3 regions of the Cupriavidus sp. Met-2 genome follow, and region 1 is predicted to be linked to each of the others. Evidence: predicted binding sites of a transcription regulator. Region 1 holds the regulator's gene; each other region holds the start of a gene.
The links. Region 1 encodes HrcA, which represses chaperone genes, less so after heat shock. Its sites were predicted from a motif close to TTAGCACTCNNNNNNNNNGAGTGCTAA; they were not measured.
Positions count from the first base shown of each region.

Region 1 (10,361 bases):
AAGGCAGCGCTCCACGGCACCATCGCGCCGCCACCCCCCCCGCCGCCACCGCTGCCAGTCGACGTCGATGTGGAACTGGCCGGCGTGCCAATTGCCGCCGCCAATGCAGCATCGGCATCCAGCAGCCCGGCGCCACATTTGCCGACATTGCTGCCGGTGGTGCAGAACGTGTTGGCCGGGTGCGGACGTGCCGAACTCTGCAGAGCAGTCGTGACCTGGGCCGGCGTCAGTGCGCCATTCACCGCGAACATCAATGCGACGACGCCCGACACCATCGGTGTCGCGAAACTCGTGCCTTGAGAACTGACGATCGTGTAGTTGCCGATGGTCGTCGCGCCATCGTTCGAGAGCGTCCGGATGTATGACTGGCCGCCCACCGCCGTGCAGACTGGCTGACCCGCGATGGTGCCGACCTTCGAGTTGCCGCAGCCGCCGCCCGGCGCGCTCAGCGTTACCTGCGTCCCGAAGTTGGCGTAGCTCGCGTTCTCGCCATCGTTCGCGTGCGCGGTCACGGCGACCACGCCGGAGCAGTCGGCGGGGGCTTCCACGGGACCGGCCGAGTTGCCGGCGGCGGCTACCACCACCACGCCCGCTGCATTGAGATCGTTGATCGCCTGTTGTTCAATCGTCGAGCACGTGCCACCACCCAGGCTGACATTGATCACCCGCGCCGGGGTCGGGTTGTTCGGCACATTTGGCACGCTCAGGCCGCCGGCCCAGCGCATGCCGTCGACGGTGTCGGACAGTAGCGCGCCGCAGCGCCCCGATACCCGCACTGGCTGAATCCGTGCCGACCAGTCCACGCCGGCGATGCCGAGGCCGTTGTTGGTCAACGCGCCCAGCGTGCCGGCCACGCGTGTGCCGTGCCAGGTGCTGGCCTCTGGGCCGGCCGAGCCGTCAGGGCAGGTGACGCCGGATGGGACGTAGTCACCGGGATCCGTGGCGTCGCTGGTGCGCGTCGCGCCGTTCGTCGACACGAAGTTGTAGCCGGCGATTATCCGGCTGGCCAGATCGGGGTGGGGCAGATACCCGGTATCGACCACCGCGATCACGACGCTGCTACTGCCGCGCGTGCGGTCCCACGCCTTCGGCAGGTTGACGCCGCCAACTACCTGCGATGGCGGGCCAAGATACGTCTGGTTGGTGGCGAATTCGGGGTCGTTCGGAATCGTGTCATGTAACCGCAGCCATCGGTCCGGCACGGCGTCGGCGATGCGCGGATCGTTGCGCAGCCGCTTCGCGACGGTCTCGGGATCGTCGCCACGACTGTCCTTCACTGTCAGCAACTGCATGGCGCCGGACATCGGACGCTTGACGGTCAGGCCGAGCCCCGTGCTGGAGGCCACCTGGCGCATCCGGGTGGTGTCGGCGGGGGTGTCGACGGTCTGGCTGCCGTCGCGCCATCGCACGATGTAGTTGCCGGTGTAGACCGGGGCGCGGCGCGCTGCCGTGCCGGTATCGGCATGGGCGGCAGGGGCGTGAGCAAGGGCCGCGCCGATGACCAACAGCGCGGCTGGCGCGGCGGACGTGAGCCGGGACTTCAGCAACCTGTACGGCATCATCGCTCCTTAAGGGGCTTTGTCGGCTAGAGCTTGGCGAGGCAACCGGCGATGCGAACTGCTGAGGTACTCGGCTCTCAGATTAGGCGATGCTGAACCTTATTGCTGGGGCATGTCGCGGCCAACCGGCATGGACCGGTGCGGCTTCAACATGCGGTCGGGCGTTGCCGATTCCACGCGCGGCGCGGCCTGCAGCGTGGCGACGGCCTGGTCGGCGGTGATGTCGGGGGATTTCGTGATCGCGGTGACCAGCCAGACCCCTCCCGACATCGGGCGCTTGACCACATAGCGCACCGGCCCCTCGACCGCTGCCAGCAGCTTGCCGGCGTCTTCCGACGTTGTCACATCCGGCGGCGTGAACTTGACGAGGATGTCACCGATCGCACGGTCGTCCGTAATGCTGCCGCGCGGCGGCGCGAATGACTTCGATTCCGAGGCGCAGCCCGACACTGCCGTCACAGCCAGCGCGGCAAAGGTGGCCGCGACGACGCGGCGGTGGAGCGATGGCGACTTGCCATGGGTCATCGGTTTGAAACTCCTGTGTGGTTCGGCGTGCCGGAATCAGCCGGCCGCGCGGCGCGGGCGCTTGCCACTGGCTTCGCGCGGCGAGTTGGCCGCTTGGGCTGCCTTGGTGCCTTGCGCCAGCATTTCCTCGGCATGTTGCATGGTCGTGGCAGTGACCGTGGTACCACCAAGCATACGCGCGGTTTCCTGGACGCGGCCATCCGTATCGAGTGTCCGGATGCGCGACCGCGTCACCGGTCCGCCATTGTCGCCTCCGGCCTTTCTGTCGTCCTTGCTGGTTTCCTTGCTGACCAGCAGGTGGGTCCCGGCCTGCGCCGCCACCTGTGGCAGGTGCGTGACGCAGAGTACCTGCCGTGAACGTCCGAGTTCCTGCAGGCGGCGTCCAACCACTTCGGCCACCGCGCCGCCGATCCCCGTATCCACTTCGTCGAAGATCAGCGTTGGCGTGGGCGCCGCCTCGCTCGTGATGACCGAAATCGCCAGGCTGATCCGCGCCAGTTCGCCACCCGATGCCACGCGGGCGAGCGGCCTGGGGCTCACGCCGGCGTGGCCCGCCACCAGGAACTCGATCTGCTCGAGCCCGTGGCTCTGGCCTTCCTCTAGCGGATGCAGTGCCACGGCGAACGTGCCACCGGCCATCGACAGGCCCTGCATCGCATTGGTAACCGCGGCGGACAAGGCTTCGGCTGCCACCTTGCGCGCGCCCGACAGATGCTGGGCGAGGGTCAGGTAGGCAGCGCGCGACGCGGCTTCGCGCGCCAGCACCTTGTTGATGTCCTGGGCGGCCTGGAGGTCGTCAAGTTGCTGGCGGCGGGCCAGCAACTCGTCGGATAGCTGTTCCGGCGGCAGACGATACTTGCGGGCGGTGGCGTGCAGCGCCTGCATGCGCTCTTCCACGGCCTGCAGCCGTTCTGGATCGAGTTCGAGCCGGTCGACATAGCGGTTCAGGGAGTGCGCGGCTTCCTCGACCTGCACCAGCGCCGGCTCGAGCGCGGCCAGCACGTCGCGCAGGCCCGGGTCGACATCGGCCAGTTGCTGGAGGCGGTGCACCACGCCGTTGAGCACGGAGGTCACTGCGCCGTCCGATTCGGATAGTGCGTCGAGCGCGGCGCGGCTGCCGTCGATCAGGCCCGCCGCGTGCGACAGGCGGTTGTATTCGCCCTGGATCTCTTCCCATTCGCCCGGCTGCGGCGCGAGCTTGTCCAGCTCGCCAACCTGCCATTCGAGCCGCTCCCGCTCGAGTTGCATCTCGCGCGACTGGTGCTCGACCGCCTCGCGCTGCTTGACGCAGGCGCGCCACACACGCCAGGCCTCGGCCACGGCGGCGGATTGTTCGGTCAGACCTGCGTGGGCGTCGAACAACTGGCGCTGAGCATCCGGGCGCAGCAGCAACTGGTGCGCGTGCTGGCCGTGGATATCGACGAGTTGGTCGCCCACCTCGCGCAACTGCGCCAGCGTTGCCGCGGCGCCATTGATGAAGGCCTTGCTGCGGCCGCTGGCGTCGACAGTCCGGCGCAGCAGCACGGTGCCGCCGTCGTCGTCTTCCATGTCGCTCGACAGTTCGCGCTCGGCCAGCCACGCATCCAGCGCTGGGTGGGTGTGGAAGGTGGCACTGATGCTGGCACGTGCCGCGCCTTCGCGGACCACGCCTGCGTCGGCCCGTTCACCCAACACCAGGGCGAGCGCGTCGATGAGGATCGACTTGCCCGCGCCGGTTTCACCCGTGAAGACGGTAAAGCCGGCGGAGAAGTCGAGGTCGAGCGTGTCGACGATGACGAAGTCGCGGATCGAGAGGCTGCGCAGCATCGTGGGCGGTGAGCGGTGGCGGGTAAGGGCGGTAAGGTCGGGTAACGAGGATCAGGACGGAACGTTGAGGCGTCTGCGGATCAGAGCCGGTTGTCTTCAGTCGGATACTCGTGCCAGTGCAGCTTCTTGCGCAGTGTGGCGTAGTAGTTATATCCCACTGGGTGCAGCAGGTTGATGGTCTTGGCCGAACGGCGTACCACGATGCGGTCGCCGGGCAGCAGCGAGGCCAGCGCCTGCATGTCGAAGTTGACGCTGACATCGCGCGCGCTGGCCACTTCGATCGTGACCTCGGCGTCGTACGGCAGCACGATGGGCCGGTTCGACAGCGCGTGTGGCGCGATCGGCACCAGCACCAGGCCGGACAGCGTCGGGTGCAGGATCGGACCCCCCGCGGCCAGCGCGTAGGCGGTGGAGCCGGTGGGCGTGGAGACGATCAGGCCGTCCGAGCGCTGGTTGTACATGAAATAGCCGTCGACCGAGACCGCCAGTTCGACCATGCCGGAGATCCCCGAGCGGTTCACCACCACATCGTTGAACGCCAGCGCGGAGAAAATCACCGAGTCGTCGCGGATCACGCGCGACTCCAGCAGCATCCGGGTTTCGGCCTCATACCGGCCGGACAGCATCTCGGGCAGTGCCGTGGAGATGGCATCGAGCGGGATGTCGGTCATAAAGCCCAGCCGGCCGTGGTTGACGCCGATCACCGGCACATCGTGCCCGGCTAGCTGGCGGGCCAGCCCGAGCAGCGTCCCGTCGCCGCCCAGCACCACCGCCACATCAGCTTCGCGGCCGATCTCGTCGGGGGTCAGCACCGGGTAACCTGTCAGCCCGGTAGCCATTGCGGTTTCGCGTTCGAACACCACATCCTGTCCGTTACGGGAGATGCAAGACGCGAGTTCTTCCAGCGGACCTTCGATGCCAGCGGTCGAATGTCGGCCCACCAGGGCTACAGTCTTGAACGGGGGGCGCGCGGCGCCGGTCTTGTGGGGGGCAGACATGCCGGGATTAGACCATACCGGCATGATCGTTGTCAGCACTGGGCCGCCGCCGCTCCAGGTGACGCCTGAACCGCCAAAGTTTGATTAAAATCGGGGCATCATGGACGAACGTTCAAAAAAGCTTCTCAAGACCCTGATCGAGCGATACATCGTCGAGGGGCAGCCCGTGGGCTCGCGCACCCTGTCGAAGTTCTCGGGGCTTGATCTCTCGCCGGCCACCATCCGCAACGTGATGTCGGACCTCGAGGAGATGGGTTTCATCGCCAGCCCACATACCTCGGCTGGCCGAATCCCCACGCCGCGCGGGTACCGGCTGTTTGTCGACACGATGCTGACGGCGCGCCCGCTGGAGCGCGCGCCGGAGTTCAGTGCCGAGTTGGCGGAGCTGACCGGCCAGATCCAGGGGCAACTGGGTGGCCAGCAGTTCGGGCCGCAGCGCATGATCACGGCGGCAGCGCATACGCTTTCGAATCTTTCTCATTTCGCTGGCGTGGTGATGACGCCACGGCGCGCGCAGTCGTTCCGTCAGGTGGAATTCATGCGGTTGTCTGACAAGCGCATCCTGCTGATCATCGTCAGCCCGGAAGGGGATGTGCAGAACCGCATCATCCAGACCGACCTGGCGTACACGCCGGGCCAGCTCATCGAGGCGGCGAACTTCTTCAACTCGCACTATGCGGGCATGAGCTTCGACGCCGTGCGCGACCACCTGCGCGTGGAGTTGCAGGACCTGCGCCGCGACATGTCCGCGCTGATGCAGGCGGCGGTCGAGGCGGGCAGCAGCGCAATGGCCGAGGACAACGAGCAGGTGTTCATTTCAGGCGAGCGCAAGCTGCTGGAAGTGGAAGACCTGTCATCGAGCATGGACAAGCTGCGTCGCCTGTTCGACGTGTTCGAGCACAAGACGAGCCTGCTGCAGCTGCTCGATGTGTCGAGTCACGCGCAAGGCGTGCAGATCTTCATCGGCGGCGAAAGCCAGCTTGTGCCGATCGAGGACATGGCCGTGATCACCGCGCCGTACGGGGTGGATGGCCAGATCGTTGGCACCCTGGGCGTGATCGGCCCCACGCGGATGGCCTACGAACGGGTGATCCCGATCGTCGATATCACCGCGCGGCTCCTGTCCAGCGCGCTCAGCCAGAGCTGAGCCACGAACTATTGACACGGTGGACGTGTCTGTCCTGAGTCGGCCGCCTGCAACGGCTTGCGGCCGGCCCCTGATTCGCCAGCGCCCCCGGCAGTCCCAACGGAAACCCTATGACGTTTTCGCCTGAACCGGCACACCAGCACGGCCAGCCGCCGCGCACCGCGATCCTGCTGATCAACCTCGGCACCCCGGACGCGCCCACGCCTAAGGCGGTGGGGCGCTACCTGAAGGCGTTCCTGTCCGACCCGCGCGTGGTAGAGATCCCGCTCCTGGCCTGGCTGCCGATCCTGCACGGCCTGATCCTGCCGTTCCGCTCGCGGGCGTCGGCCATGAAGTACGAGTCGATCTGGCTGCGCGAGGCGCATATGACCGGGTCGCCGCTACTTGTGTATACAGAGCGCCAGGCTCATGCGCTGCAACTGTTGATGCAGCAGCAGGGTCACGACGTAACGGTGGCCTGTGCGATGCGCTATGGCAATCCGTCGATCGAATCGGTCATGGAAGCGCTGCGCCGGCAGGGTACCGAACAGATCCTGTTGCTGCCGCTGTATCCGCAGTTCTCCGGCACGACCACGGCCACCGCCTTCGACGAGGCATTTCGTGTCCTGTCGACATGGCGCAACCAGCCCGAGTTACGGCTGGTCAAGCATTTCCACGATCACCCGGCATATATCTCTGCGCTGCACAAGCAGGTGGGCGGCTATTGGGCCCAGCATGGCAAGCCGGACTTCGCGCGCGGTGACAAGCTGATTCTGTCGTTCCACGGCCTTCCGCGCCGGTTGCTGGACCTGGGTGATCCCTATCACTGCGAGTGTCTGAAGACCGGTCGTCTGCTCGGCGAGGCGCTGGGCTTGCAGCCCGGCCAGTATCAGGTGACGTTTCAGTCTCGTTTTGGCAAGGCGGAGTGGTTGCAGCCCTATACAGCGCCGACGCTGGCCGAACTGGGCAAGGTCGGGACGCAGCGCGTGGACGTGTTCTGTCCCGGCTTTCCCGCCGACTGCATCGAGACGCTCGAGGAGATCGCGATGGAGGGTCAGTCGGAATTCCGCGTGGCCGGCGGCCAGGATTTCCATTTCATCCCGTGCCTCAACGATGCCGAGGCGTGGATCGCCGGAATGGCGGATATTGCATTGCAGCATTTGCAGGGGTGGCCGCTCAATGTTCCACATCCCCACGAACTGGAAGCGAGACGCTCCCGCGCGCAGGCGCGTGGCGCGGGAGCCTGAGGCCGTAACGGCAGTCACGGGTGGCCACGGCTAGTAACGGACGGTAATCATGCAAGTCGATTTCGAACCCGATGCGCGGCTGCGCATCGACAAATGGCTCTGGTGCGCGCGCTTCTTCAAGACGCGCTCGCTGGCTGCCGAGGCGGTGGAGCGGGGCCGCGTGAGCGTCAACGGGCAGCCCTGCAAGAACTCGCGCGAGGTCAAGCCGGGCGACACCGTGATATTGGAGGCGCATCAACAGCAATGGGAGGTGGTGGTCAAGGGCGTGGCCGCGTCACGCGGGCCGGCGCCGATCGCCCAGACGCTCTATGCGGAGACCGAGGAAAGCCAGGCCAGGCGCCAGACAGACGCGGAACGGCGGCGCTTCCAGCACGAGCCGGCCGCGCAGATGCACGGGCGACCGACCAAGCGCGACCGGCGCAGAATCGACGGCTTCAAGGGGTGATGGTTGCGGCTAACCGGGGCGGGGCGCTCCGGCTGGCCGTAATGTGGCGGGTTAGCGGACGTACTGGACGAGGTAATGCTTGAATACGGCCTTGCCGCTGCCATACTCGGTGTCGCGCGGGGCAACCGTATCGGACAGGCAGATGAAGACCGTCATGGCCGAGAGCGCGGCAATCAGGCAAAGGGTAACGACTGGCAGCTTGTGCATGGCGAACCTTCCGAAGGATGCACCAAAATGATCCACCTCTCTGCTCCCGTTATTTTTGACATTTTTTATTAAGTGAATCTTAGTGTGTGCGATGCAGCAAAGCAATGACGGCTCGATTTCATCGGGCAAGGCTTTGTAACGACGTATTTCTGCGTCTCTGAACCTCCACACTTGAAAAATCGGGGACTGACACCAACTGCGGCTAGACTTGCCGGTTTGACACCCGACTCACCCGATGGCCTGCCGCCAGAGCGGGCCGTGCTTTTGTTTTGATACGAATCGACATGGAAGAACAGAACCAGACGCCAACCCCCAATACGCAGGCAGCCGAGGACGCCGCCCGCACGCCGGAAGCCGGTGCCGACGAGGTGGGCCGCCTGACGCAACAGGTGGCCGAACTGGAAGCCAAGGCGAAGGAACACTACGACATGTTCCTGCGCGCCACGGCGGAGGGCGAGAACATCCGCCGCCGTTCGCAGGACGAAGTGGCCAAGGCCCACAAGTTCGCCATCGAGAGCTTTGCCGATAACCTCGTGCCCGTGATGGACAGCCTGCAGGCCGCGCTGGCCGACGGTACCGGTGACCTCGGCAAGCTGCGCGAAGGTGTGGAACTGACCGCACGCCAGCTGGCCGCCGCGTTCGAACGTGGTCGCATCGTCGAAGTGAACCCGGTGGGCGAGAAGTTCGATCCGCATCGCCACCAGGCCATCTCGATGGTGCCGTCCGAGCAGGAACCGAACACCGTGGTCAACGTGCTGCAACGCGGCTACATGATTGCCGACCGCGTGCTGCGCCCGGCGCTGGTGACCGTCTCGGCGCCGCGCTGAGCGCGAGTCGTCCGCATACGGCAGTACGAAACGCCCGGGCCATTGGCGCCGGGCGTTGTCGTTTCAGGAGCGATCGAAATGTCTGAAGAAAACCAGCCGCACCTCGATCACCGCGCGTTCGAGGCGCTCGACATGGCCGAAGTCGATGGCGAGAACATCGACGCGGCAATCGCCAACGCTGGCGACGATCTGGTCTGCGTGTTCTTCTGGGGTGTGGACTGCTTCAACTGCGAGATGGCCAAGAAGGCGATCCTGGCCAATCCCGAACCGATTCGCGCGCTCGACCTGCGCTGGCTACATGCCAACGTCTATGCCCATCCCGAACTGGGTCGGCGCTTCGGCCTGCATGGGATTCCCGTGTTCATGTTCTTCCACAAGGGCAAGAAGCTCGGCCGCGCCACGGGCTGGCACGGCCATGGGCAGTTCTCGGCGGCCGTGGGCAATGCGCGGCTCAAGGCCAGCGGCAAACCGCTAGCGGGATAGCGCGTAGCCCAGGCGGATCTGCCAGGGCGTCTTCTGGTTGTAGTTGAGCAGGCTTTCGCCATAGCCATAGAAGTAGCCCAGCATCAGGTAGCCAGCCGTGCCCGGAATCAGGCGAGAAAGCGGGTAAGAGGCCTGCGCGTCGACGCTACCGTACATCTGCCGCGTGCCCTTGCGCAGCGTGGCGGCGAATTCCCACGAGTCGGGCTTCCCATAGGCCAGGTTCAGGTCCATGTAGCCACGATAGTGCGCGATGTCCTCGTTCTCGCTTTTCTCCAGGTACGCATAGACTTTGGGCGCCACGCGCCAGTGCCAGTCGTTCTGGTCGCCAAAGTACATCGTCGGCTTGAGGAACAGCGTGTTGATGCTGCGTGAGTCGGCACCGGCCCGGCCATTCGACTCGTGCTCGAAGCCCGAAGCGATCGACAGCCGGCTGATCACGCTGTTCTTCACACCCGTGTCGGACAGGTAGTAATACAGGCTCGGACGATAGTTGGTGTCCTCGAACGGCTTCGAGGCGCTGTGCAGGTCCCATAACGAGAACTGCGTGTAGGCGAAGTAGAGGTTGTCGATGAAGCGCTTCGACGCCGGATCCTTGCCCTCGTAGATCCGGAACTTGAAGCTGAGCTGAAACTTGGCGTTGGCCCCGTCGTGCGCGCCGAACATGATGTACATCGGCTCGTTGAAGGAAAGCCGTTGCGCGTCGCGCAGGTCGGCTGGCGCTGGGGTGGATGCGGGGACATTCTCGGCCGATACGACCGGGGTGACCTGACCAGCGCTGACAGGCGCGACGGCCACTTTCGGTTCGGCCGGCGTGCCGGCGACCACTGGCGCAGTAACTGTGGCCGGGTTTGCGCCCGGCGCCTGGTTCAGCGTGATCAGGACCGGCGCGGCGTCGATCCCTGAGATGTCCAGGCGGACCACTCCACGCAATGTCGTAGGCCATTCCCCGCGGAAGCTGACGGTCTGATGCTCGCCTTGCCGCAGGTTCAGGACGGTTGGCCCCTTGCCGACGCGCTTGAGCGTCATGGGTGCCGGCGCCACAAGGTCTCCAGAGGCCGACACCTCAAGGGAGTCCGGTACGGCATAGCGCCGCATGTCCCGATCCCCAGTGATCAGCAGGGTCAGTGTGAGGGGCTGA
Region 1 is NZ_JBBHZL010000001.1:989,543-999,903, forward strand. Features, by position in the region: gene mprA (MprA protease, GlyGly-CTERM protein-sorting domain-containing form) at 1-1,559, opposite strand, end outside; gene WD006_RS04685 (hypothetical protein) at 1,659-2,084, opposite strand; gene recN (DNA repair protein RecN) at 2,121-3,890, opposite strand; gene WD006_RS04695 (NAD kinase) at 3,971-4,888, opposite strand; gene hrcA (heat-inducible transcriptional repressor HrcA) at 4,989-6,035, shown strand; gene hemH (ferrochelatase) at 6,146-7,261, shown strand; gene WD006_RS04710 (RNA-binding S4 domain-containing protein) at 7,311-7,706, shown strand; gene WD006_RS04715 (hypothetical protein) at 7,758-7,913, opposite strand; gene grpE (nucleotide exchange factor GrpE) at 8,198-8,740, shown strand; gene WD006_RS04725 (thioredoxin family protein) at 8,819-9,223, shown strand; gene WD006_RS04730 (phospholipase A) at 9,212-10,361, opposite strand, start outside.

Region 2 (10,361 bases), 470 kb from region 1:
GATCTCAGCGGCACATGCCGCCGCACACTACTAAAGCACCGAACGCGCCGGCGGCAGCACCAACGACATTGCCGAACAACTGGCCAAACTGCTGCCCGAGGTGATTTGCAGCCCCGAGCGCATTCTGGATAGGCTGACCGCCGCTGCGGACGCGCTTGGAAAGGCGTTGTCCGCGATCTGAACGGCCAATGAAAAACCCCCGAGGGCTCGCGCTCTCGGGGGTTTTTCTCAGACAGGCTGATTGGCTCAGCAGTCCGGCATGAATTACATCATGCCTTCCATGCCGCCCATGCCGCCCATGCCGCCCGGCATTGCCGGAGCCGACTCTTCCTTCGGCGATTCGGCCACTGCGCAGTCGGTCGTCAGCATCAGCGAAGCCACCGAAGCGGCGTTCTGCAGCGCGGTGCGGGTCACCTTGGTCGGATCCAGCACGCCCATTTCCACCAGGTCGCCGTACTCGCCCGAAGCCGCGTTGTAACCGTAGTTACCCTTGCCTTCGATAACCTTGGCCACCACGACCGAAGCTTCTTCACCAGCGTTCAGCACGATCTGGCGCAGCGGCTCTTCCATGGCGCGCAGCACGATCTTGATACCGGCGTTCTGGTCGGGGTTCTCGCCGTGCAGGCCAGCGATCGCAGCACGAGCACGCAGCAGGGCCACACCACCGCCCGGGACGATGCCTTCTTCCACGGCAGCACGGGTAGCGTGCAGTGCATCTTCCACGCGTGCCTTCTTTTCCTTCATTTCGACTTCGGTGGCTGCGCCAACCTTGATCACGGCAACACCGCCGGCCAGCTTGGCCACGCGCTCTTGCAGCTTCTCACGGTCGTAGTCCGAGGTCGCCTCTTCGATCTGGGCGCGGATTTGCTTCACGCGGCCTTCGATCGCCGATGCGTCGCCGGCGCCGTCGATGATGATGGTGTTTTCCTTGCCGATCTCGATGCGCTTGGCCTGGCCCAGGTCCTGCAGCGTGGCCTTTTCCAGCGTCAGACCGATTTCCTCGGCGATCACGGTACCGCCGGTCAGGATGGCGATGTCTTCCAGCATGGCCTTGCGGCGGTCGCCGAAGCCCGGAGCCTTCACGGCGGCGGTCTTCAGGATGCCACGGATGTTGTTCACCACCAGCGTGGCCAGGGCTTCGCCTTCCACGTCTTCAGCGATGATCAGCAGCGGGCGGCCAGCCTTGGCCACTTGCTCCAGCACCGGCAGCAGGTCACGGATGTTCGAGACCTTCTTGTCGAACAGCAGAACGAACGGGCTGTCCAGTTGAACAACCTGCTTTTCCGGGTTGTTGATGAAGTACGGCGACAGGTAGCCACGGTCGAACTGCATACCTTCCACGACTTCCAGCTCGTCGGCCAGCGACTTGCCGTCTTCGACGGTGATCACGCCTTCCTTGCCAACCTTGTCCATGGCTTCGGCGATGCGCTCGCCGATCGAGGCGTCGCTGTTGGCCGAGATCGCGCCAACCTGGGCGATTTCCTTGCTGGTGGTCGTCGGCTTGCTCAGCTTCTTCAGCTCTTCGACTGCGGCGCCAACGGCCTTGTCGATGCCGCGCTTCAGGTCCATCGGGTTCATGCCGGCGGCAACGAACTTCATGCCTTCGCGCACGATCGACTGGGCCAGCACGGTTGCGGTGGTGGTACCGTCACCGGCGTTGTCGCTGGTCTTGGAAGCCACTTCCTTGACCATCTGCGCGCCCATGTTCTGCAGCTTGTCCTTCAGTTCGATTTCCTTGGCCACGGACACGCCGTCCTTGGTCACGGTCGGGCCGCCGAAGCTGCGCTCCAGCACCACGTTGCGGCCCTTCGGGCCCAGGGTCACCTTCACTGCGTTGGCGAGGATGTTCACGCCTTCGACCATCTTGGCACGGGCGGCGTCGCCGAACACTACGTCTTTTGCTGCCATGTTCTGAATCTCCGAATCTGGATGGATGCGTCCCGCTGGATTGTCAGGGGGACGATCGGGAATTGGGTGGCTTGTGGGCGTCGATTACTTGTTGACGACAGCCATGATGTCTTCTTCGCGCATGACCAGCAGTTCCTGGCCATCCACCTTCACGCCCTGGCCGGCGTACTTGCCGAACAGCACGCGGTCACCCACCTTGACGTCGAGGGCGATGTTGTTGCCCTTGTCATCCTTCTTGCCAGGGCCAATCGCCAGCACTTCGCCTTGATCGGGCTTCTCGGCAGCATTGTCGGGAATCACGATGCCGGATGCGGTCTTGGTTTCATTGTCCAGACGCTTCACGATCACGCGGTCGTGCAGAGGACGCAGGTTCATACGGACTCCTAGATACAAAAGTGAGTGTTAAATCACAAAATGGTCGTCTGATAGCGACGACCATCGGGTTTCGGGTACCGCGGGGGCGACTGTTAGCACTCTCCCCCAGCGAGTGCTAATTATAGGGACGGGGTATTTCGTTTTCAAGACGCGGGCTGAATGGGGGTTTTCCCGTACAGATCACAAGAATGCGCCGAGGGAAACAGTCCCAGCCGATGAATACGCCCCATAGATCACACAAAAATCTGGTCCTCCCACCCCGAATTCCCTAGTTCTTGGGATTCCCTGTAGTTGTTGCAATTTGTAACTTCGAGGCTTTGCCGCCCTCTGGGGCATTCGCAGCCACCGGGGAGGCCGCACCTTGAACCACATCTATCGACTTGTCTGGAATCGCACACTGTGCGCATTGAAGGTGGCGCCGGAAACGGCCGGAAGCCAGGGCTCGGAAGGCACGGGCACCGCAACCATCGCCCCAACGGCTTCCCGGCGGCGTGCCGGCTGGAGCGTCGGCTTGCCGGCACTGTCGGCGCTTTCCGCGGGCCTGCTCCCCGCCATTGCGATGGCTGCCACACCGATTGCCGGAACGCTGCCAACCGGCTCGGTCTGGATCAGCGGGAGCGGGACTGTCAACTCGACAGGGACCACCACGACGGTCAATCAATATTCGTCATCGGGCACGATCAACTGGTCCTCTTTCGATGTCGCTTCGAACAGTACGGTCAATTTCACGCCGAATACGGGTGCGAGCGCCGTCACCCTCAACAACATTTCTGGCACTACGGCCAGCCAGATCTACGGAACCGTGTCGGCAGCCGGGCAGACGATCCTTGCCAATGCAAACGGCCTGGTTTTCGGTGGCACGACATCAGCCGGCGGACTTCTCGCCACCTCGCTCGGTGTTTCCGCCCCTGCCACGACGGGAGGCAGCTACAGCCTTGATGCAGCGGCCATGCGCGGCACCGTAGCGTTTGCTGGCGGTGCAACGTTCATTGGCAACTCCGCGGCACTCGTCGGCGCCGGCGTGTCGAACAATGGCGTGCTGACGGCCAATGGCGGGCGAATCAGCCTGGTGGCCGCGGACCACGCAACGATGACGTTCGACGACAAGGGTCTGATGAATGTTGCCATTGCCGGCGCACTGAGCACCGCGCAGGGCGGCACCGCGGTCGTCAATACCGGAACCCTCCAGGCAACCGGCGGCACGATCATCATGGCGGCAGCAGCCCAGCCGGGGTTGTACGGCACGCTAGTCAACAACAGCGGCGTCATCATCGCGAATGGTGGAAACGTCAGCCTCAGCGCAATAGGGGGCGCCGTAGTCAACAACGGCAGCATCGACGTCTCGCAGGGTGGCCAGTCCCAAGCTGGGCAGGTTCAGATCACGTCAGACGCCGCCGTGATCCTGGGGGGCAACATCGACGCGTCGGGCACGACGACGGGCGGCTCGATTGCCATCTCGGGTGGTAGTGTCCAGCTCGGTGGCACGCTGACCGCCGGGACAGGCCAGATCAGCCTGCAATCGTTGGGGGACGTCCTCCAGACCTGGGGCAGCCTGACAGCGGGAACCCTGACAGGCAGCGCCGTCGGCAGCATGAAGCTCGACCAGAGCAGCAACAGCATCGCCGCGCTCGGGCCGATCAGCACGGGCAGCGACTTCGCGTTGACCACGACCCGTTCGCTTGGACAATCCGGCCCGTTGTCGATCGGCGGCGATACCACGATCAACGCAGGCACGAACGCCATTACGCTGACCAACGCCAGCAATTCGTTCGGTGGCGCGGTAAACCTGACCGGTGGCACCACGCAGATCACCAGTGCCGCGGGACTGAACTTGGGCACCGTCAACGCCGGCACATTGACCGCCACAAGCACGGGTGCGTTGGTCTTCGGCACCACCGCCGTGACCGGCAGCCTGTCGGCAACGAGCAACCGCGGCTTCATCATGCAAAACGGTGCGCTCACCATTGCGGGCAACAGCACCTTCAATGCCGGCACGGGTGCTATCTCGCTAACCAACATGGGAAACTGGTTTGGTGGCACCGTGAACCTGACCGGTGGCGCCACGATAATCAGCAGCGCCTCGGCCCTGACCTTCGGTAACGTCAATACGGATACATTGCTTGCCACGAGCCTGGGTCCAATGAACCTTGGCACCGGCACGGTGCGTGGCTACCTGTCGGCATCCACCAACGACAATGCCATCACCCAAAGCGGAGCGCTCAACGTTGCCGGTAGCACCACCATCAGCGCCGGCACTGGCGCCATCACGTTGACCGACGCGAGCAACAGCTTTCAGGGCCCGATCGCTGCAACGGGGTCCAGCGTGGCATTGCGCGCGGCTGGCGATCTGCGCGTCTCGGCGCTAAACAACAGCACGAACGGCGCGGTCAGCCTGACCGCTGGCGGGGCGTTGACGCTACCGGTATCGGCAATCAACACCGGCACGAGCAATCTGCAACTCGCGGCCAACGGCGGCACGTTGCTAGCCAATGCCGCGTTGAGCGGCAGCAATATCACGATCTCTGCCCGCGACAGCATCGCGCTGTACGGGCCAGTGACGGCCAGCGGACAACTCGCGCTCAGTACAAGCACCGGCCAGTGGATCTTCGCGCTGGGGGACGTGCAGGCCGCCACCACGCAAATCGGCAGCGGCACACTGCGCATCGGCAACGGCACCACCACCGGCAGCATTGGCGGCAACGTGGTCAACAGCGGCACACTGATGTTCAACCGGACCGACAGCATCGGCTATGCCGACGTCATCAGTGGCACCGGGAATCTCGTCCAGCAAGGCACCGGCACCTTGACCCTGACTGGCGTCAACACCTATACCGGCGCGACACAGGTCGCCGGCGGCACGCTTGCCCTGTCCGGCGCGGGCAGCATCGCAAACTCCAGCGGTGTGCAAGTCGATGCGGCAGGCATCCTCGACATCTCCGGCATCACCGCCGCACAGGCCAGCTTCCGAAGCCTGAGTGGCGCTGGCCAGATCAAGCTGGGCACCAGAACGCTGGCAACGGGCGGTGACAACAGCAGCGGCACCTTGTCGGGCGCCATCTCGGGCACGGGCGGCTTGCTCAAGAACGGCAGCGGCACGCTGACGCTTGGCGGCGACAACAGCTTCAGTGGCGGCACCGCGCTCAAGCAAGGACGCATCGACCTTGGCAGCAACGGCGCGCTGGGGACCGGCACACTCTCGATGGATGACGGCACCACGCTCGGCATTGCCACCGATGGGCTGCGCATCGCCAATGCGATCCGCCTGACGGGCAGCAACGATCCTGTGATCGACACTGGCGCCTTCAATGCCACGCTCGCCGGGGCCATCAGTGGTTCGGGCTTTCTCACCAAGAACGGCAGTGGCGCCTTGACGCTTGCCGGCGCCAACGACTACACCGGGGCCACCAACGTTGCGGCCGGCACGCTGCGGGCGGGAGCGGCCAACACCTTCAGCGCGGCATCCGTTCACACGGTGGCCAGCGGCGCCACGCTGGATCTCGCCGGTTTCAGCCAGAGCGTCGCGGGACTGAACAACGGGGGCGTGGTCTCGCTGATGGGCACGACACCCGGCGCGACCTTGACGGTGACGGGCCCCTACACGGGCAACAACGGCACGCTGCGCATGGGCACTGCGCTCGGCGACAGCACCGGCGTGAGTGACCGGCTGATCCTCAGCGGCCCCGCCGCCGTCGCCAGCGGTCAGACCACGCTGCAGATCTCCAACCTGAATGGGCTTGGCGCGCTGACCGCGGGCAACGGCATCGAGGTGATCAGCGCCGTCAATGGCGCCAGCACCACGGCGCAGACCAGCAAGAGCGCGTTCGTGCTCGCAGGTGGCCATGTAGATGCCGGCGCCTACCAGTACCGCCTGTACGCTGCCGACGCCAAGGGATCGGGCGAGAACTGGTATCTGCGCTCCAATGGCGAGACCACCGAAACCACCCCGACCACCGAACCTGCGGACCCGCCCGTCACGACCTACCGTGCCGAAGCCGCGTTGTACGCGGCGCTGCCGAGTCAACTGCGCCAGAGCAACCTTGCCATGATCGGCAACCTGCACCAGCGCGTGGGCGATGACGACCCGAGGTCCGCCACATCGGGCACCCTATCCGGCACCCCATCGGGCACCCCTGCCGGTCGCGATCGCCGGGCATGGGCCCGCGTGCTGACCACCGATGTCGACGTCAGCCAGGACGGCACGGTGGCGCCCAAGAGCAAGGGCCGGTTGACCGGCTTCCAGGCCGGCACGGATTTGCTGGCCACGCAGGACTGGCGCGCTGGCCTCTACGTCGGCCAGCTGGATGGCAACGTAAGCGTCAATGGCTTCATCGGCGGCATCGACAATGCTGGCGCCGGCCGCAACGATCTGCACAACCAGTATCTGGGCTTCTACGGCACATATGCCGGGAACAGCGGCATCTACGCCGACGCGGTGCTGCAGTTGGGCCGTCACCGCTACACGGTGACGCCAGCGTCCAGCTCCGGGGTCGAGACCAAGGGAGACAGCCTGCTGGCATCGCTGGAACTGGGACGCGCCTTTCCACTTGGCGGCAGCGCCTGGAGCATCGAACCCCAGTTGCAGGTGATTCACCAACGCATTCACCTCGACAACGCGCAGATCCCCGGAGCAATGGTCCAGACCGACGTGAACAGCAGCTGGCTCGCGCGCGTCGGCGCGCGGGTGAAGGGTGAAATGGAGGCAGGCTCCGCCGCGTTGCGGCCATATGGCCGCGTCAACCTCTACATGGCATCGAACGGTAGCGACGTCGCCCGCTTCACAAACCCGGCCGCCACCACCGACATCGTGGCAGCGACCGGCGGCACGAGCATCGAGGTGGCCGCGGGCCTAACCGCGGCCCTGAACCGGCGCTTCAGCCTGTACGGCGAGGTCGGCAGGATCTGGGCCGCCGGCGGCAATGCCAAGGTCAGAAACTCGATCCTTGGCTCCGCCGGGTTGCAGGTCAAGTGGTAGGCCAGTGCCACCAGCATCGAGCGGGATATGAACGGCCAGCACGGTCCCCTCTCCCGTTGATCGCACGCTGAACGTGCCGCCAAGGCGCTCGGTACGCGCCCGCATGCTGCGCATGCCCGCACCGGCGTGCCGCCCGGCGGCGGCCGGATCGAAGCCAACGCCGTTATCGCTGACCAACAGCTCCAGCCCGCGCGTGCCGACGCGTACCGCGACGTCCGCGCGGCTGGCCTTGCTGTGCTTCATCACGTTGGTCAGTGCTTCCTGCAAGGTCCGCATGACATCGAGAATCCGCGAATTCGGCAGATGGCATTGCTCAAGGCCATCGAGCTGCCAATGACACGCGATGTCATGGCTCTCCAGCAACCGGCTAAGGCGGTGGCGCAGCGGCACGATCTGCCCCGCCAGCGCCGGCTCGCCGAACTGCTGGCTGGCGGTCGTATCGACGATGATGCGCAGGTCATCGCGCAACGCCCGGAGCATCGACAGCACCTGCCCGGGCGGGATGTCATGCGGGCTGCGCTCCAGCGTGGCGATGCCGCTGACGAGTGTGCCGCCGAGCCCGTCGTGCAGGTCGTGCGCCAGATTGAGCCTCTCGTTGAGCCGCGCGTTGGCAACCTCGTACTCGCGTTGGCGCCCCAGGTTGACGACGAGTTCGGCCTTGGCTTCGGAAACCTTGCCGTGCAACTCGTCGTTGAACCGTTCGATCCGACGCAGGTTGGCCACGAAGCGCCATGCCAGCACCAGCGCCATAGCGATCATCTGGACCTGCGAAGTCAGCGCCGCGTAGTAGGCGTTGTCCGTCAGGATGCCGAGAAAGGACAGCAGGTCGTGCACCGCCGCGACGAGGAAGATGGCGATGCAAACCGACAGGATGCGATGATCGGTGCGGCCATGACGCCAGGCGAAGCCCAGGAACACAATGCACGTCGCGAAGAAGACGCACGCTGCCCACAGCGTGAGCACATTGCGCACCGTGGACAGGGATTCGGTCGGCGCCCAGATCACCGCCGCCGCTCCCACCGCGGCAAGCAGCCAGAGTCCGCCTTCGACACGCGGCAGACGCCGCTCGCAGAATCGCGCCATGGATAACATGTACGCGACGCTGTAGACCAGCAGCGCGACGGTGTTCGCACGCTCCCAGGCGTCGGTACTCGCGAACGGCCAGGTGGTAGTCGCCACCTGGTTCAGCGCCACGCACCACCAGGCCAGCGACATCAGGCTGAACCATCCGTAAGCCGCTTCCTGCCGACGCATCACCCAGAGCGAAAAGAAGAGGCAGCCAAGCGCGACGGTGACGGCAAGGCTGATCAGTTGCAGATCGTGCCGCAGCCAGTACGCGCGATCGTATGCGGGCCGCAGGTGTTCAGGGGCGGCGATCGATACGGGCCCGAGGCCAGGCTGGTAGGCCGACAACCCCGAGACGCGAACCAGCAGCGTGTTGGCGCCCTCTCGCAGCAGCGCGGCAGGCAGCAACTGGTAGCGCGGGGTATTCCAGGCACGCGTGAGCGGTTCGACCAGGCTCGTGTCGCGCATCAACAGGCTGCCATTGAGATAGACCGCGCCAGCCATGTTCAGGTAGTCGAGCAGCAGCGCCACGGGCTGGCGCGGGTCAGAGCCCTGCCAGCTCAGGCGATACCAGACCACACCGTCGAAGCCGGGCCAGCGCGTGGACCAGATGTCCGGCAACGACACGGGCACCCAGCCCGTGGCGGGCGGGCCATCGTCCTGCCAGGTCGACTGTGCGGCTTCGATTCGGGTAAAGGTGACGGCCTCCGATTGCGCCCGGGCGCTGGCTGCGCCGGCAAGCAGCATGACGCCGCAGATCAGCGCAATAAGCCAGAGGCACGCGCCTCGAAGACTGCCTGGGTGCGGGAGTGAACTGCCAGTTTCTTGTATGTGTTTCTGATATGGCATTCGACCGTCAACTTTGATAAGGACAGCACCTCCGCAATTTCCCGATTGGTCAGACCCTTGCTTACCAGCGAGAGGATTTCTATTTCTCGCGCGCTCAGTGGCGACGCACCGACCATTGGCTCGGCCTGGACTTCCGCGCCGCCAGCCAGCGGCGCCATCTTGCCAGCCAGATCGAGAATGCGCCTGGCCACGAAGGGGTCGATCGGCGCACCACCCCGCAGCGCGCTGCGAATCGACAGGATGATCTCGACGTCGTCGCGCTCCTTGAGCAGGTAGCCGGTAGCACCGGCCTGCAGCGCGCTTACGATGACCCGTTCCGTATTCCACGTGGAGATTACCAAAATTGGCAAGGCCGGGTCTTGCTCGTGCATCACCCGAATGAGGTCGATACCGTTGCCGTCGGGCAACCCCACGTCAACCAGCGCCATGGCGAACGGCTGCGTGGCCAGCAACGTGTTGGCAGCCTCGAGGCTGCCGGCAAACCATATGGCGTCGTCGCTATAACCCAGTGCGGCCAGGATCGTGCGTAGCCTGGACTGCATCGGCGGCTCGTCTTCAACGACCAGCAGGGGCGCTGGCAATACCGATTCAGCCGTGTCGGGCAAGGGTTGGATCATGGGGTGACAGTGGTGGGGGCGCGGCCTGAGTGTAGCCGTACTACCGCCGGGCTTGGCGAACGCCCGGACGATTCCGGACGAGGTCATGCCAGCCTGCCAGAAACGGGCCGTATGTGGCATCCCCGATTACAGGTAGCCGGGGATACCGGCGATGCGGCGTCAAGAGGCTTCGGAACCCTCGGCGGGGCCTTCAGCGGAGCCCGCCGCCCCGCCCGCCGCCTGCACCCGCGCCAGCGCCGCGCTGACCTCGCCATAGAACTGCCCCAGCGCGGCGGCATGCAGGTTCTGCGGCTGCAGCGCGGGCCACAGCAGGGCGATCATGTCTTGCGTGGTGCGGTCAATGTCGACCGGGCGGCCGCTCACGATGGCATCCCAGAGAATGTGCTCCATCGGGCCCAGGATGGCCGAACGCATCAGCCGCAACGGCATGTCGGCCCGGATCTCCCCACCCGCCTGCGCGGCAGCCAGCAGCGCCATCAGCGGCGCCGTGTAGCGCCGTTGCAACGGCACGAACACCTCGTCGAGCCCCTGCCCCTTGGCGCGCCCTTCCGACAGCACCAGCGCGCACAGGCCGG
Region 2 is NZ_JBBHZL010000001.1:521,699-532,059, reverse strand. Features, by position in the region: gene groL (chaperonin GroEL) at 265-1,908, opposite strand; gene groES (co-chaperone GroES) at 1,993-2,283, opposite strand; gene WD006_RS02440 (autotransporter outer membrane beta-barrel domain-containing protein) at 2,645-7,255, shown strand; partial or broken gene WD006_RS02435 (sensor histidine kinase) at 7,283-8,788, opposite strand; gene WD006_RS02430 (response regulator) at 9,079-9,786, opposite strand; gene WD006_RS02425 (TetR/AcrR family transcriptional regulator) at 9,946-10,361, opposite strand, start outside.
Region 2: a site for HrcA is predicted at 2,376-2,402, ahead of groES (co-chaperone GroES). Genes of this name have one in related genera too.

Region 3 (10,361 bases), 890 kb from region 1:
TATTTCGCCATGGCGGTCGGTGTGCTGATCATCTCGCTGATGGTGCTGGCATGGGTCAAGCGCCGGGAACTGAAGCAGTCGCCGTGGTTCGCCACCGGCGTGTTCCTGCTGGTCTGCCTGCAGGGCGCGTTCGGCATGTGGACCGTGACGATGAAGCTGCAACCGATCATCGTCGTCACCCACCTGCTGCTGGCGATGGCGCTGCTGGCGTCGCTGATCCTGCTCGGGTCACGTAACGAACCGCCGCATGTCGTGGCGCCACAGGCGGCTTCGCTGCGCTGGGCCGGCCTGCTGGCCCTGGTGCTGCTGGTCGTCCAGATCTTCCTGGGCGGCTGGGTCAGCACCAACTACGCGGTGCTGGCCTGTACCGACTTTCCGCTCTGCAACGGCCAGCTCGTGCCAGAGATGGACTTCCGCCATGGCTTTACGCTGTGGCGCCAGCTGGGCATGACGGCCGACGGCGACTACATTCCGCACGCGGCGCTGGTGGCTATCCACTGGGTGCACCGTGGCTTCGCCTTCGTCGTGCTCGGTTTCCTGCTCTGGTTCGCGCTGCGCGCGCGCCGGATGGAAGGGCTGGCGCGGCATGCGCGGTGGTTGCTGGTCGTGCTGACGCTGCAGTTGTGCACCGGCATGTCGAACATCGTTTTCGACTGGCCGCTGGTCGCGGCGGTGGCCCATAACGGCGGAGCAGCCCTGCTGCTGATGTTGTTGCTCCGTCTCAACTACAATATCGGCCTCGCCACTCGCTCCGCCGGCGCCGCCACGCAACCCTCGATTGCCGCGCGCGCCACATGAAGGACAAGATGCCCCCCGTGGTAACTGCTACCCACTCCCAATCCTCCGTGGGCCGATTACGCCATCTGGCCCGCCAATACGCCGCGCTGACCAAGCCGCGCGTGACCCAACTCGCCGTGTTCTGCGCCATCATCGGCATGTTCCTGGCCACGCCGGGCATGGTGCCGTGGTCGGTGCTGATCGGCGGCGCGGCCGGTATCTGGCTGCTGGCCGGCGCGGCTTTCGCCATCAACTGCCTGGTGGAACAGAAGATCGACGCGCTGATGCGCCGCACCGCGTGGCGCCCGTCGGCCACCGGCGAGATCACCACCACCCAGACGCTGATCTTCTCGGCCGTGCTGGGCGGTGCCGGCATGTGGCTGCTGCACGTCTTCGCCAACGACCTGACGATGTGGCTCACCTTCGCCACGTTCCTTGGCTACGCCGTGGTCTATACGATCCTTCTGAAGCCGGCGACGCCGCAGAACATCGTAATCGGTGGCCTGTCGGGCGCCATGCCCCCGGCGCTGGGCTGGTCCGCGGTATCGGGCACGGTGCCTGCCGAGGCCTGGTTCCTGGTGCTGATCATCTTCACCTGGACGCCGCCGCACTTCTGGGCGCTGGCTCTGTACCGCCGCGCTGACTACGCCAAGTCCGGCCTGCCGATGCTGCCGATCACGCACGGCGAGCGCTACACGCTGCTGCATATCCTGCTGTACACGCTGATCATGATCGCGGCCACGCTGCTGCCGTTCGTGTACGGTATGAGTGGCTACATCTACCTTGTGGCGGCACTGGGGCTGGGCCTGGTGTTCCTGGGCTATGCCTGGAAGCTGTACCGCAACTACTCCGACGGTCTCGCCCAGCGCACCTTCCGTTATTCGATCCTGTACCTGTCGCTGCTGTTTGCGGTGTTGCTTGTGGATCACTACTTCAAGTTCGTGCCGCAGGTCTGACCGCCTGCGGCATCTTGCCGCGCCCGGAAGTCATCGGCGGCCCGATCGGCGATACTTTCGGGCAACTCCTCCCAATTCTTGCGCATGTCGACCTCTTCCCAGGGCCTTTGGGCCGCATTCCGCCGCTTTTGGCTGCTCGCGCTCTGCACGGCCCTGCTGGCCGCCTGCGGGCAGCCAAAGCCGTCCTTCCGCAACGTCGATATCTCGGGTGCCACCGAGTTCGGCAAGGACTTCGCGCTGCTGGATCCCACCGGCAAGACCCGCACGCTGGCCGATTTCAAGGGCAAGGTGGTGCTGATGTTCTTCGGCTACACCCATTGCCCGGACGTGTGCCCGACCACGATGGTGGAGCTCAAGCAGGTGATGGAGCAGATGGGGCCCGATGCGGACAAGGTGCAGGTGTTGTTCGTCACCGTCGATCCGGATCGCGATACGGCGGCGCTGATGGCCCAGTATGTGCCGGCCTTCGACTCGCGCTTCCTGGGCCTGCGCCCGGCCGACGAGGCCGCGCTCAAGAAGGTGACCAAGGACTTCAAGGTCTACTACGCCAAGGTGCCGGGTTCGTCGCCGGACAACTACACGATGGACCACTCGGCCGGCAGCTACGTGTTCGACCAGAACGGCCAGTTGCGGCTGTTCATCCGCCACGGCCAGGGGCCGGAGCCGATCGCGCATGACCTCAAGCAGTTGATGTCGTAAATAAGAAAAGGCCGGTCTAATGACCGGCCTTTCTCATTGCGGGGTGCGTGGCCTCAGGCGAATGCCGCCAGCGCGCCCTTCATCTTCTTCATTGCCGCCGATTCGATCTGGCGAATCCGCTCGGCGGATACACCGAACTCGTCGGCCAGTTCGTGCAGCGTGGCGCCGCCCGAGCCATCGTCGTTGACGTCGAGCCAGCGCGCCTCGATGATGCGGCGGCTGCGCGGGTCCAGCTTCGTCAGCGCCTCTTCCAGGCCCTCGACCTGCAGACGGTCGTGGCGCTTGGCTTCCAGCACCTGCGTCGGCTCGTTGTGGTTATCCGCAAGGTAGGCGATCGGCGCGAACTCTTCCTCGCCGTCCTCGATCTGGCCTTCCAGCGCCATATCGCCGCCCGACATGCGGGTTTCCATCTCCATCACTTCCTCGGGCTTGACGTTGAGCTCGCGCGCAACGGCTTCGATCTGCTCGGGCGTGAAGGTATGCGAGCCCTGCTTGTGGCTGCGCAGGTTGAAGAACAGCTTGCGCTGGGCCTTGGTGGTGGCCACCTTGACCATGCGCCAGTTCTTCAACACGTATTCGTGGATCTCGGCCTTGATCCAGTGCATCGCGTACGACACCAGGCGCACGCCCTGTTCGGGGTCGAAGCGCTTGACGGCCTTCATCAGCCCGATGTTGCCTTCCTGGATCAGGTCGGCGTGAGGCAAGCCGTATCCCAGGTACTGGCGAGCAATGGAGACCACCAGACGCAGGTGCGACATCACCATGCGGCGGGCGGCATCGACTGAGTCGTTGTCGCGCAGGTCGCGAGCCAGGCTGAGCTCTTCCTCGGGGGTGAGCATCGGGATGCGGTGGACAGCCTGAATGTAGCTGTCCAGATTACCCAGTGTGCCGGGGAAGGTCAGTGCGAAGGCATTCGCGGCGGCATTCTGGGGCGCCGTGGGCAGACGGCGGGTAACTTGGGTTTGATCGGCAGACAGGACTGCGTTCACTATGACTCCTTTCGCATCCGGCGGTGGGTTGCCGGTGTGTCCCGAAGGGACACCGCATTGCAACGCATATTAGCACTCGAACCGGACGAGTGCTAAGTTAGAAGGCCTATAGGGTTGATAGTTCCAGGCAATCGGAAAAATCTTCTGGATAGCCTGATGTCGCCTTATAGTGGTCCAGCCCAAGCCTGACAAGGCCTGGCGGGCAGCGCTCTCGGAGCACTGTTATTAGAGGGGGCAGCCCCGATTCGGTTTCGCAGCGATTTCGGGATGGTGTATTGCAGGATTCGCTACACTGAAGTCGTTTTTCAGACGCATCCCCCAGGAGCCCCACATGTCTGCTATCGAACACTTGCTGAAGCCTCATGTGCGAGACATCGGCGAGTTCACCGTCCGCCGATTGCTGCCCGCCGCTACGACGCAAACGGTCGGGCCATTCATCTTCTTTGATCACATGGGGCCGGTGGAGATGGAGCCCGGCGCGGGCATGGATGTGCGTCCGCATCCTCATATCGGACTGGCGACAGTCACGTATCTGTTCGAAGGCGAGATCATGCATCGCGACAGCCTCGGCAGCGAGCAGGTGATTCGACCCGGTGACGTGAACTGGATGACTGCTGGGCGTGGCATCACGCACTCGGAGCGCTCGCCGGACGGCGCGCGCTCGGCCGGGCCGCATCTGCACGGCATCCAGACCTGGGTGGCCCTGCCGAAGGCGCATGAGAATGATCCGCCTTCGTTCCACCACCATCCGGGTGCTACGCTGCCCAAGCTCGAACTGCCAGGCGTGCGGATGACCGTCATCGCGGGCGATGCCTTCGGCGCCGAGTCGCCGGTCAGGGTCTACAGCCGCACGCTCTATGTGGCAATCGAGATGGATGCCGGCGCAAGCCTTGTGATCCCCGCCGAACACGTCCAGCGTGGCATTTATCCGGTCGACGGCAACCTGGAGGTCGATGGCGAGACGCTGCCGGCCGAACATCTGGTGGTGCTGGTACCTGGCGAGCCCGTGACGATCAAGGCGACGATGCCCTCGCGCGTGATGCTGCTTGGCGGCGATCCCACGGACGGACGGCGTTTCATCTACTGGAACTTCGTGGCAAGCAGCAAGGAAGCGATCGAAGAGGCCGCCCAGCGCTGGCAGGACGACCAGTTTCCGCACGTTCCGGGCGAGACGGAGCGCATTCCGCTGCCGCCGCGCCGGCCCTGATCGCGCTGGCGGGCCATCCTGCATCCTGTAGCGGGAGGTGTTACAGCGGGCTGGCCCAGGTCACCCGCGTGGCCTGCGCCAGGCACTCCTTGATCGCCGCCACCTGGGTGGCAACGGGCGCGGGCACCGGTTCCGCGCCGTCCAGCACCTTGCGAATCCACGCGGCCGTCTCGGCGATGTCCGTGCCCTGCGGCAGTTCGGGCACATCCGCGACCGAACCGCCGACCGGATCGACCATCGTGCGCTGATGGCCGTCGTGCAGCCAGTCGATACGGCTGCTGCGGCGCGCGTCGGCCACGACTTCCCCCTCGGTACCCCGGGCCAGCATCACGTTGGCGGGTTCGTGCGAGAAATACTCGGTCAGCGTTTCCCGATACTCGGGGTGGGTGTAGCTGTAGAGCCGCAATGCCTCGGCAGGGGAGTGTCCGCCCACCGGTTGCAGCATCTTGACGACCGTATGCGCCGAATTGCGCAGGCCGATGATCGCGCGCTTGTCGAGCAGTTGCGACAGCGCGGGCGACAGCACGTCGATCGGCAGCGCGGCCAGCGGATTCGATGCCGCGCCAAGCTGCGTCTCCGCGGACTGCGCTGTGGCGCATAGCGGCACGCCCAGTGCCTCGAACAGCGCCATGCTGGTGACGCGGCCCGGAAACTCGCGAATGCCGTGGACCAGCGTCGGCACGCCATCGCGCGCCAGCAGCATCGCCAGCAGCGGCACCAGGTTCGGTTGCTTGCGTGCGCCGTTGTAGCTCGGAATCACCACCACGGGTTTGTCGGCCGGCGCGGCCAGCGGCGCGCAGTGATCGTGCGCGGCGTCCAGCATGCCGGCCAACTCGTGCGGTGCTTCGCCCTTGATGCGATAGGCCAGCAACACGGCGCCCAGTTCGAGATCGGACACACGACCGGCGAGCATGGCATCGAACAGCGCCTGGGCGTCTTCACGCGGCAGCGCGCGCGCGCCATTGACGCCTCGTCCGATTTCCTTGATGTACTTGGCCGCCGGGAATGGCGCGCGGGATGCAGAGGTCATGATGCTGCGGGGATCGTGGGGTTGGGGTTCATGATAGCGGAGGCTCGCCGCTTATCCCAATGCCGTGAGTCAATCATGATCCCCGCGCCGGGCAAGCGTCAGGCGGCTTCCTCCAGCGCCGGATTGCGCTGCTTGCGATACAGGAAGTCGAGCACGGCAGTGCGGCACGCGTGGAATGTCTTGTCGTCGGCCAGCGTCACGCGGTCACGCGGGCGCGGGATGTCGACGCGCAGGATCTCGCCGATGGTCGCCGCGGGCCCGTTGGTCATCATGACGATGCGATCCGCCAGCAGCACGGCCTCGTCCACATCGTGCGTGACCATGACCACGGTGCTCCTGGTGCGCGCAACGATCTTCAGCAACGCGTCCTGCAGGTGGGCACGTGTCAGCGCGTCGAGCGCGCCGAATGGCTCGTCCATCAGCAATACCTTCGGCTGCATCGCCAGCGCCCGGGCGATGCCCACACGCTGCTTCATGCCCCCGGAGATCTCGTGCGGATACTTGCTTTCCGCGTGGGTCAGGCCCACCAGCGCCAGCGTGTCGTGCGTGCGCGCCTTGAGTTGCGCCGGCGTCTCGCTCTGGCCGAACACACGCTCCACGCCCAGATGGACGTTCTCGAAGCACGTCATCCAGGGCAGCAGCGAGTGGTTCTGGAACACCACGGCCCGCTCCGGGCCGGGGCCGGCGATCTCACGTCCCGCGCAGATCAGCGCGCCGGTCGTCGGCGCGGTCAGCCCGGCGATCAGGTTCAGCAGCGTGGACTTGCCACAGCCCGAATGCCCGATCAGTGTCACGAACTCGCCTTCCGCGATCGACAGGTCGATATCGCGCAGCGCCACGAACGGCCCCTTGCGTGTCTTGAAGGTCTGCCCGACGTTTTCGATGCTGACGAACTTTTCCATGATGGTCGTCCCCGGATCAGGTGTTGCCGTAGCTGAAGCGGCGGGCGAGGGCCAGCAGCAGGTGCTCGAGCACCAGGCCCACCACGCCGATGATGAAGATCGCGATCACGATGTGCTCGACCTTGAGGTTGTTCCACTCGTCCCAGAGCCAGAAGCCGATGCCGGTGCCGCCCGTGAGCATTTCCGCGGCGACGATCACGAGCCACGCCGTGCCGATCGACAGCCGCACGCCGGTCAGCATGTACGGCAGCACGGCAGGAAACAGCACGTGCCGGAAGATCTTCCACTCGGACAGGTCGAGCACGCGTGCCACGTTCAGGTAGTCCTGCGGCACGCGAGTCACACCCACGGCGGTATTGATGATCATCGGCCAGATCGAGCAGATGAAGATTGCCCAGATCGCGGCGGGGTTGGCGGCCTTGAACAGCAGCAGGCCGATCGGCAGCCAGGCCAGCGGGGATACCGGACGCAGCAGGCTGATGACGGGCGACGCCATCGCGTTCAGGAACGCGAAGCGCCCCAACAGGAAGCCGGCTGGAATGCCCACGACCGCGGCCAGGCCAAAGCCCGCCGCCACGCGCGCCAGCGACGCCAGCACGTTCCAGCCGATGCCCTGGTCGTTCGGCCCATTGCGATAGAACGGATCGGCGAACAGCGGCACCGCGGCGTTCCATGTGGCGCCAGGTGTCGGGATCGACGGGATCAGCGTGGCGATGCCGTGCCACACCAGCACGAACAACGCGAAGCCGATCAGTGGCGGCACGCACTTGAGTACGAACGCGGCAAGCGCGTCGCGGCGCGCGGCGCGTTGCTCAAGTGCGGCGATCTCCTGTGCGCGGCGGCGCGACTGTTCCTTGGCGTCCGGATCGACGGCCTCCGGATTCATGGGCGTGGCGCCTTCCGGCGATGACTGGGCGAGAGCATTCACGGCAAGCTCCTGTTCGTGTGGATGGGGCTGGATGGGGCAGGACCGACCGGGCCGGTCCGTGCGGCGCGTCAGGCCTTGATCTTGAATCCGTCGGCGTAGGCCTTCGGGTCCTTCGTCGCATCCCACGTCACGCCGTCGATCAGCCTGGCGGTGCGGAAGTCGCTCTTGGGTAACGGCACCTGCGCGGCCACAGCGGCTTGCTTGTAGATGTCGATGCGATTTACCTGCTTGGCCACGGCCAGATAGTCCGGATGCTCTTTCAGCAGCCCCCAGCGCTTGTGCTGGGTCAGGAACCACATGCCATCAGAAAGGAACGGATAGTTCGCCAGGCCGTCCTGGTAGAACTTCATCGAATCGGGGTCATCCCAGGTCTTGCCCAGGCCGTTGCTGTAGCGGCCCAGCATCCGGTCCAGGATGATGTCCATATCCGTGTTCACGTAGGACTTGGCGGCGATCGTCTCGGCCGTCTTGCGGCGGTTGGATGCGGAAGCGTCGATGAACTTCGATGCATCCAGCACGGCGGCCACCATCGCGCGCGCCGTGTTCGGGTACTTCTGCACGAACTCGGCCGTGGTGCCCAGCGTCTTCTCCGGGTGATCCTTCCAGATCGCCTGGGTGGTCTCGGCGGTGAAGCCGATCTTGTCGGCGATCGCGCGCGCGCCCCAAGGCTCACCGACGCAAAAGCCATCCATGTTGCCCACGCGCATGTTGGCCACCATCTGCGGCGGCGGCACAGTGATGGCCTTGGCATCGCGCATCGGATCGATGCCGTTGGCGGCCAGCCAGTAGTAGAGCCACATCGCATGGGTGCCGGTCGGAAAGGTCTGCGCGAACACGTAATCGCGCTTTTCCCTGGACATCAGCGCCTTCAGGCTCGCGCCATCCTTGACGCCCTTTTCCGCCAGTTTCGAGGACAGCGTGATGGCCTGGCCGTTGTGGTTCAGGTTCATAAGCACGGCCATGTCTTTCTTCGGCCCGCCGATGCCGAGCTGCACGCCGTAGATCAGCCCGTACAGCACGTGCGCGGCGTCCAGCTCGCCATTGACCAGCTTGTCGCGCACGCCAGCCCACGAAGCCTCCTTGCTCGGCGTGATCTTGATGCCGTACTTCTTGTCCAGGCCCAGCGTCGACGCCATCACCACCGATGCGCAATCGGTCAGCGGAATGAAGCCGATCCTGACCTCCGGCTTTTCCGGCGCATCGGAGCCGGCGGCCCACGCACCGCTGCGCACCAGCGGATCGACCAGCGTCATCACGCTGGCACCGGCGATAGTGGCCAGCGCGCGGCGGCGGCCGTGGCAGGCGGGGGCGGCATCCGCGGCAGCGGTGTCGTTGGCGCGCTGGGGCTTCAGGACTTTGAGGCGAGAGGGCATGCGATACGCTCCAGAAAGAGAAAAGGCGTCCCGATCCCCGGCCCGGACACTTGGCCAGGAAGGCCAGAGTCCGGGGCGGGGTTCAGGACGCCGTTGTCCGATACCTCGCGGTCGACGTTGATCGCGGGCACACATGTTGTGAGGTGCTTCCGGGTGATGCGCGGCCGTCGTTGGCCGTGCCTTGGGTAACGCAAGCGCTATGCCAGCGTTTTTTGGGGTGTCGGAGGGGAAATGACGGGGCCGGTGGTGCCCGTTTCACTGTCGGGATGCGCCGCCGGGGAATGGCGCCGCGCCAGTCTTGTGCAACGCACCAACGGCGTGCCGCGCACGCGTCCGTGTGCCGCGCCCGCCAGCGCGGAGGGATCAGGCCATCACATCGATCACGCGCTGTGCGGCATCCACGAGCCGGATACCGCGCTCCATAGCCATCGAGCGCAGCCGCTTGAAGGCTTCGTCCTCGCTGATGCCGCGTGCCTGCATCAACAGGCCCTTGGCGCGCTCCACCGTCTTGCGCTCGGCCAGCTTGAGCTTGGTGGCGTCAAGTTCGGCGCGTAGCTGCTGGTCCAGCTGGAAGCGGGCGTAAGCCACATCGAGGACTGTCTTCACCCGTTCGGCACGCAGGCCGTCGACGATGTAGGCGGTGATGCCGGCCGACAGGGCGGCCTTGATGCGCTGAGCGTCGTCGTTATCCGTGAACAGCACGATGGGGCGCGGCGCATGCTGGGTGGAGACGCAGACATGTTCGATGGTGTCGCGCGCGGCCGATTCGGAGGCAATGATGACCAGGTCCGGCTGGCTGGCCGTAATGGTGTCCGGCAGGCGCAGGTCCGCGTCGACGGTTTGCACCTCAGTGAAGCCTGCCTGCGCCAGACCGGCGCGGATCGTCTCCACGTTGAGCGGATCGGCCTCATGCGGATCACGAACCAGCAGGATGCGCAGGCTCCGGCTCGTGGTGGCTGGCGGTGCTACGGCGGAAGGGGGCGGATGGCGTCGGGTCATGGAGGGCGCTTGGTTGCGGTGCAATATGCAAGATTCGCGCCGGGTCTGCTTCCACTGTATGCCACCGTATTCAAGGTGTATCCTTTGCCCCTGCCGCGGCCCACCCGACTGGGCACGACCGGACACGACACCGGGTGCGGCGTTCCATCAAAAAAGAGAAAGCTGGAGAGTTGGATGACCGAATTCGTCTTCGCGCCGCAAGCCCCCGTCGGTGTTCCCGTGCGTGGTGGCAGCGCAAGTTTCCCCGTGCGCCGGGTCTACTGCGTGGGCCGGAACTATGCCGCCCATGCCCGTGAAATGGGTTCGGACCCCGACCGCGAACCGCCGTTCTTCTTCTGCAAGCCGTCCGACGCGGTCAGCTACGTGGCCGACAAGACCGAAGGCGCCTTCCCGTACCCGCCGGGCACGGGCAATTGCCACTACGAGGTGGAACTGGTTGTCGCCATTGGCAAGGGCGGCCGCGACATCCCGGTCGAGCAGGCCGCCAGCCATGTCTTCGGC
Region 3 is NZ_JBBHZL010000001.1:103,343-113,703, forward strand. Features, by position in the region: gene WD006_RS00515 (COX15/CtaA family protein) at 1-798, shown strand, start outside; gene cyoE (heme o synthase) at 807-1,733, shown strand; gene WD006_RS00525 (SCO family protein) at 1,818-2,432, shown strand; gene rpoH (RNA polymerase sigma factor RpoH) at 2,486-3,421, opposite strand; gene WD006_RS00535 (pirin family protein) at 3,753-4,628, shown strand; gene ybiB (DNA-binding protein YbiB) at 4,669-5,658, opposite strand; gene WD006_RS00545 (ABC transporter ATP-binding protein) at 5,757-6,560, opposite strand; gene ntrB (nitrate ABC transporter permease) at 6,577-7,446, opposite strand; gene WD006_RS00555 (CmpA/NrtA family ABC transporter substrate-binding protein) at 7,557-8,861, opposite strand; gene WD006_RS00560 (ANTAR domain-containing response regulator) at 9,225-9,860, opposite strand; gene WD006_RS00565 (fumarylacetoacetate hydrolase family protein) at 10,035-10,361, shown strand, end outside.
Region 3: a site for HrcA is predicted at 3,491-3,517, ahead of rpoH (RNA polymerase sigma factor RpoH). Genes of this name have one in related genera too.